Regions from separate parts of the Teichococcus aerofrigidensis genome, predicted to be linked through region 2. Evidence: riboswitches for the same ligand, from Rfam matches in the RefSeq annotation. Region 2 holds a riboswitch; each other region holds the start of a gene.
The links. A riboswitch is a leader RNA that binds a small molecule or an ion and turns the genes downstream of it on or off. The one in region 2 is predicted to bind cobalamin.
Positions count from the first base shown of each region.

Region 1: it holds a riboswitch for cobalamin, as region 2 does, so the genes downstream of both, metE (5-methyltetrahydropteroyltriglutamate--homocysteine S-methyltransferase) here and ACVMLK_RS13580 (DUF1636 family protein) in region 2, are expected to answer to the same signal.
Region 3: it holds a riboswitch for cobalamin, as region 2 does, so the genes downstream of both, ACVMLK_RS12685 (ABC transporter substrate-binding protein) here and ACVMLK_RS13580 (DUF1636 family protein) in region 2, are expected to answer to the same signal.

Region 1 is NZ_JBSXMU010000023.1:3,735-5,990, forward strand. Features, by position in the region: partial or broken gene metE (5-methyltetrahydropteroyltriglutamate--homocysteine S-methyltransferase) at 1-1,267, opposite strand, end outside; cobalamin riboswitch at 1,372-1,636, opposite strand; gene ACVMLK_RS07510 (ABC transporter ATP-binding protein) at 1,734-2,256, shown strand, end outside.
Region 2 is NZ_JBSXMU010000063.1:888-3,143, reverse strand. Features, by position in the region: gene proV (glycine betaine/L-proline ABC transporter ATP-binding protein ProV) at 1-195, opposite strand, end outside; cobalamin riboswitch at 786-1,013, shown strand; gene ACVMLK_RS13580 (DUF1636 family protein) at 1,148-1,549, shown strand; gene cobW (cobalamin biosynthesis protein CobW) at 1,546-2,256, shown strand, end outside.
Region 3 is NZ_JBSXMU010000054.1:20,022-22,277, reverse strand. Features, by position in the region: gene ACVMLK_RS12690 (M10 family metallopeptidase) at 1-678, opposite strand, end outside; cobalamin riboswitch at 818-1,025, shown strand; gene ACVMLK_RS12685 (ABC transporter substrate-binding protein) at 1,170-2,216, shown strand; gene ACVMLK_RS12680 (FecCD family ABC transporter permease) at 2,222-2,256, shown strand, end outside.

The sequences.
Region 1 (2,256 bases), on a different contig from region 2:
GCCGGGCCATCTCCGGCGTCACGGCGGCGAGGCGCGCCCGCACCTCGGGCCGGTGCGCGGCGGCGCTCTCCGCCCGCCCCTGCCGCGCCCGGTCGCTGGCGGCCAGGGCCTGGGCGATGGCGGCCTCGCCCTCGTCCAGGCCGCGTGCCAGGGCGGCCACCTCCTCCAGCTTCTGGGTGGCGAAGGCGAGCCAGGACCGTACCGCCGGGTCGAGCCCCCGCTGGCCCTCCCCGCCCTCCTGCGCCAGATCGACCGGGACATGCAGCAGGCTGCAGGAGGGGGCGACGATCAGCCGCCGTGTCCCCCGCCGCTCCGCCACCCGCCGCAGGGTGCCCAGCGCCGCGCGCAGGTCGCAACGCCAGACATTGCGGCCGTCCACCAGACCGAGCGACAGCCAGCGCTCCGGGGGGAGCAGATCGAGCGCCGGCTCCAGGTCGGCCGCGCCGCGAACCAGGTCGAGATGCAGCCCGGCCACCGGCAGGCTGGCGGCGGTGGCCAGATTGTCGGCCATCGGGCCGAAATAGCTGGTCAGCAGCAGGTCGGGCGTGGCGCCCTCCGCCAGGGCGGCATAGGCGCGGCGGAAGGCCTCGCGCGCCGCCTCGGGGAGATCGAGCGCCAGGGCGGGCTCGTCCATCTGCACCCAGGCGCAGTTCGCTGCGGCCAGTTCGCCCAGGAGCCTGGCATAGAGCGGCAGCAGGCGGTCCAGCAGGCCGAGCGGGTCCGAGCCGTCCTCCGTCTTGCTGAGCAGCAGGAAGCTGACCGGGCCGAGCAGCACCGGGCGGGTGCGCAGCGGCAGGGCCTCGCGGAAGGCCGCCAGGGGGCGGTTCTCCGTCAGCTCGAAGCGCTGCCCGGCGGAGAGGCGCGGCACCAGGTAGTGGTAGTTGGTGTCGAACCACTTGGTCATCTCGAGCGCCGGCAGGCCGGCCGCGATGCCGGCGGACCGCTCGGCCGCGGTGCCACGCGCGCCGCGCGCCAGGGCGAAGGCGGTCGCGAGCGACACCGGCCCACCTCGCCAGCCATAGCCCTCGGGGATGGCGCCCAGCATGCCGGCAGTGTCGAGCACCTGGTCGTAGAGCGCGAAATCGTTGCTCGGGATGTGGCTGATGCCCTGGCCGGCCTGGAGCTGCCAGTGCCGCTGGCGCAGGCCCCGCGCGGCCTCCAGCAGACCGGCCTCGTCCAGTTCGCCCGCCCAGTGCGCCTCCAGCGCGGATTTCAGCTCGCGCCGGGCGCCGATGCGGGGGAAGCCCAGATTGGCGGCGACGGTCATGCGCCGCCCTCCGGCCGGGCGGTGGCGGTGGCCGGGCCGGAGGGGCCCCGTTGGAAGGTCGTCATGCTCTCGGTCCTGCCTCCGGTTCACCCCGCCCGGCGGCCTGGTCTGGTGCGACGCCGGCAGGTCTCCTGGCTCGCGGCGTTCCGGGGCATGGCGCCCAGGACACCGCCGGCCCGGCCTTCCCGCGCGCCCCGGAGGGTGGCGCAGTGGCCCGCCGCGGAGGCTTCCACGGCGAATGGGCCAGCGGCACGCCGCTGACAGTTGCGGGGGCAGCCGCCGACTGGCTCCCGGGCGCGATGGCCCGGCCGGAGCGCACGGCGTTCCCTTTTCACCCGCTCGCGCGGGACCGGCGACACATAAAGATATACTTATGTTAAATAGATCTGGCAAGCCGGCTCCAGTGGCCACCGGTCCGGACAGAAGCCCCTTTGCCGCCGCCCCCGAAGGCTCTAAGCGCGGCGGCATGGCCGCTGCCCTTCCGCCCCCCGAGACCACCCGCGCCCTGACCGCCCGCCTCTGGCGGCATTATGTCCGGCATCACAAGGGCGGCATCCTGCTCGCCCTGGTCTGCACCGGGGCGCTGGCGGGGCTGACCGCGCTCTATCCGCTGGTCATCCAGCAGGCCTTCGACCTGTTCACCGCCGGCGACGGGCGCATCGTCTGGCTGATCCCGCCGGCCATCATCCTGCTCACCGCCGCGAAGTCGCTGGCGCAGTACGGCCAGGCCATCTCGGTGCAGGCGGTGGTGCTGCGCGTCATCGAGCGCATCCAGAACGACCTGTTCCGCGCCCTGACCCGCACCGACCTCGCGCTGGTCGCGCATGACGCCCCGGCCCGCCATGCCGCCCGCTTCACCGCCGATGCCCAGGCGATCCGCGAGGCGCTGACCAAGGCGATCAACGCCCTGGCCGACGGGCTCACCGTCATCGGCCTCGCCGCCGCGATGGTCTGGCTGGACTGGCACATGAGCCTGATCCTGGCGGTCA
Region 2 (2,256 bases):
GCCCATGATGACGAAGATCTCGCCGGCATGGATGTCGAAGCTGGCGTCGTTGACGCCGAGGGTGCAGCCGGTCTCGGCCTTGATGGTGTCCTTGTCGCGGCCCTGCCGCACCATGCGGAGCGCGGCGTCGGAATCGTCGCCGAACACCTTGTAGACATGCCGGAGGGCGATCTTCACCGGGGCCTGCTCGGCCATCGGGTCGGTGGTGGCCCCGCCGGGCCGGTCGGCCGGGATCGCCGCCGGGGGTGACGGGGGGGTCTGCGCTGGATTGTCCATGTGTCTGCCTTGCGGTCTGCCCTCCGCCGGGCGGGGGCGGACACCTCCATGATCGGTTCCAAGGGGTGGCGGCCACGAGGGGCCAGGCCCGGCCAGTTTCAGCCGCGCCGCCCCGAAAATGACACAATTCTGTGCCGCCACATCTATTGGCGGGGAAACCTAATACAGCCTTGTCTCAGAGTCTACCGAAAATCGCATTTCCGGCCGCGCCGCCGAATGGATTACCGCGATAACGCCGCCCTGGTGATATAGACCCTTCGTGATTTCTTTCGAAATCTCCCTATTCAAGTAATTTACACTTTATCCCTATTACGTATTGCCCCGCTTGTTCCATTCCCGAAGTCATGGGAACTTCGCGGCCAAGCTGCGCCCGGAGGCGGGCCGGATCGAATTGTGTCTTTCGCCCGGGGCTGACCCGTTGTGGCGGCGGCGTCGCGGTTTCAGCCGGGGGGGGGGGGGGGGGGGGGGGGGGGGGGGGGCGGCCGCCCCCCCCCCCCCCCCCCCCCCGCCTAGGAGACGGCCAGATGGTCTCCCGCCATCGGCGGCTGCCGGGGCGGGGGTGAAAAGGGAATGCGGTGCGGGCTCCCCGGGGCCCCAGGCCGCGGCTGCCCCCGCAACTGTAGGCGGAGAGCGGCCCGCCGACATGCCACTGGCCGCGCCGCGAGGGGTGGCCGGGAAGGCCGGCGGGGCGCGCCCGATCCGTGAGCCAGGAGACCTGCCATCCCCATCGGATCGTGCCACCGGGCGGGGTGCCCCGGCGGGCGGCGATGTGTCCGGGGGTTCCGTCCTCCCGGCGCCTCGACCCGGTCGCCGCATGGCGCCGGGCGGTCGGCACTCCGTGACCGCCTCGCGACGGAGGACCGCCGTGCCGATGATCGAGCCGAACCGGGAGCCGCCCACGCTGCTGGTCTGCGTCACCTGCCGCGCCGACCGGCCGCTCGCCGAGGGTGAGACGCCGCCCGGCCGCCGGCTGCACGACGCCGTGGCGGCGGCGCTGGCCGCCCATCCCGCGCCGCCGGTCGCGCTGCGCCCCGTCACCTGCCTGGCCGTCTGCGAGCGCGGCTGCGCCGCCGCCATGACCGCGCCGGGCAAGTGGAGCTATCTGCTCGGCCATCTGGAGGCGGGGCAGGCCGCCGACCTGCTGGCCTATGGCGCCACCTACGCCGCCCATCCCAGCGGCGCCGTGCTGCCCTCCCGCCGCCCCGAATCGCTGCGCCGCGCCGTGCTCGGCCGGCTGCCCTCCCTCCTTCCCGCCCCGGAGTCCGCCGCATGAGCACGCTGGAGAAGACCCCCGCCACCATCGTCACCGGCTTCCTCGGCGCCGGGAAGACGACGCTGCTGCGCCAGGTGATGGCGCAGGCGGAGGGGCGGCGCATCGCCATCATCGTCAACGAGTTCGGCGCGCTCGGCATCGATGGGGAGACGCTGAAGAGCTGCGGCATCCCGGGCTGCGCCGAGGAGAACATCGTCGAGCTGGCCAATGGCTGCCTCTGCTGCACCGTGGCCGACGACTTCATCCCGACCATGCAGGCACTGCTCGACCGGCCGGAGCCGCCGGAGCACATCCTGATCGAGACCTCCGGCCTCGCCCTGCCGAAGCCGCTGATCAAGGCCTTCAACTGGCCCGGCATCCGCTCCCGCGTCACCGTCGATGGCGTGATCACCGTGGTCGACGGCCCCGCCGTGGCCGAGGGCCGCTTCGCCGACGACCCCGCGGCGGTCGCGGCGCAGCGCGCGGCCGACCCGTCGCTCGATCACGACAACCCGCTGGCCGAGGTCTACGAGGACCAGCTCGCCAGCGCCGACCTCGTGGTGCTGAACAAGGCCGACCTGCTGGATGCCGCCGTGCTGGAGCGGCTGACCGGCGAGATCGCCGCCGGCCTGCCGCGCGCCGTCAAGGTGGTGCCGGCCCGGGAGGGGGCGCTGGATGCGGCGCTGCTGCTCGGCCTCGGCGCCGCGGCCGAGGACGACCTCGCCGCC
Region 3 (2,256 bases), on a different contig from region 2:
GAGCTGGCCGAGCGTGCCGCCGGAATGGCTGCGGTAGCTCATCACCGTGAATTCGCTGTTGTCCCAGGCGGTCTCCATCGCCTGTCCGGTGATGCCGGTGGCCTCGTGCGGATGCTTGAGGCCGAGCGCGTGGCCCAGCTCGTGCAGCAGGGATTCGTAGGCGTAATCGCCGAGCGCCGGGTGGCGGTAGTCGTAGCGGTCGCCGAACCAGACATCCCCCGCCTTGTCGCTGCTGCCCGGGGAATAGGCCCAGGCGGTGGGGGGCTGCGAGGACTGGGCGAAGCGGATCTCGGCCTGGCTGGCGGCCGCCTCGCTGACCTGCAGCAGGGTGAAGCCGGTGACCGGGAAGGCGTGCAGCAGCGCGGTCTCGCCCGAGGCGGTGCCGAGCAGCGCGGCGCGCGCCACGGCCTGCTGCGCCGAGGAGACCGGCAGGAAGCCGGTGAGCGCCTCGCTGGAGCCGCCGCCATAGGCGCCGGCGGATTGCGGGAATCCGAAGCGCACCGGGCCGCCCCAGGCGGGGCCGGAGATCAGGGCATCCACCGCCGTGTTGCCGGAGGCGGTGGCCATCCGCACCGGGGCCTCCTGGGCCTTCAGCGTGCCGGCGAGGGCCGTGGTGGCGGTGTCGTCCGCCGGCGGGGCGGCGAGGCAGGCCAGGAGGCTGCCGCATTTCTCACACATGGACCGCCGTCACTCCTGGCAGAATCTTACAATACGGGCGGGAAGCTAGGGCCGGGCACGCTCCGGTTGCAAGCTGGGCCGCGGCATGGGCGCTCCGCGGCGGCGGCCGGGCTTTTGTCTTGCCAGCCCGGCGGCCTTCCATTACCGGTGCCGCGTCGGTGTCCGAGAGGACCTAACAGGGAACCCGCCATGGCCGCGCGCCATGAAACGGGACTGCCCCCGCAACTGTAGGCGGCGAGCCGGATCCCGGCAGGCCACTGGGATGCCTCCGCAGGGAGGCCGCCCGGGAAGGCGGGATCAGGCACTGACCCGCCAGTCAGGAGACCTGCCGGCACGTGTGACCACCAGCCGGGCGGGGTTGTCCGGGCAGGGATGCCGATGAACGTGCTGCAACGCGACCTCCAGCGCGGCCCGCGCCCGCGTGCCGCCTCTCCGGAATGCCCCGCCTGGCCATCGCGCCGCCGGCGCCATCCTGACCGGAGATCTGCGTCATGAGGTTTGCGTCCCTCCAGGCCGTGGCGGCGGGCCTCGGCCTGCACCTGCTGCTGCCCCTCGCCCCCGCTTTGGCCCAGCCGGCCGCCGCGCCCGCGTCGCAGGCCACCGCCTATCCGCTGACGGTGGAGAATTGCGGCGAGCGGCTGACCTTCGCCGGCCCGCCGGACCGCGCCGTCACCATCGGACAGTCCGCCACCGAGATCCTCTACGCGCTGGGCGCGGGCGGGCGCATGGCCGGCACCGCGCTCTGGTTCAACAACGTGCTGCCCGAGTTCCGGGCGCAGAATGACAAGGTGCCGCGCCTCGACAACAACGCGCCGAGCTTCGAATCGGTGATCGCCAAGCGGCCCGGACTGGTGGCGACGCAGTTCGAGTGGATGATCGGGCCGCAGGGCGTGGTCGGCACCCGGCCGCAGTTCCACGAGCTCGGCATCCCGACCTACATCATGCCCGCCGATTGCGAGGGCAAGAACAACCTGGTCGGCGCCGACGGCACCCGCACCGCCGCCTTCTCGACCGAGAGCCTCTACAAGGGCATCGGCCAGCTCGCCGCGATCTTCGACCGGCGCGGCGCGGGCGAGGCGCTCGTCGCCGACCTCCGCGCGCGCGAGGCGCGGGCGGTGGAGCGGGCGCGGGGTCTCGGGCTGAAGGATGCCTCGGCCGCCTTCTGGTTCTCCAGCGCCGATCTCGACCTCGACCCCTACATGGCCGGGCAAAAGGGCATCCCCGGCTACATGATGCGCACCCTCGGCCTGCGGAACGTGGTGCAGTCGGACGAGGAGTGGCCGACGGTCGGCTGGGAGACCATCGCGCGGGCCAATCCCTCGGTGCTGGTCATCGCGCGCATGGACCGGCGCCGCTTCCCGGCCGATGACTACGAGAAGAAGCTGGAGTTCCTCCGCAGCGATCCGGTGACGAGCCAGATGGAGGCGGTGCGGCGCGGCCGCATCGTCATCCTCGACGCGCATGCCATGCAGGCCACCATCCGGCTGATCGGCGGGCTGGAGACGCTGACCGAGGCGATGGCGAAGCTGGAGAAGTGAGCTTCGTGGCGGCGCCGCCCGCGCTGTGGCCGCGGCTCGG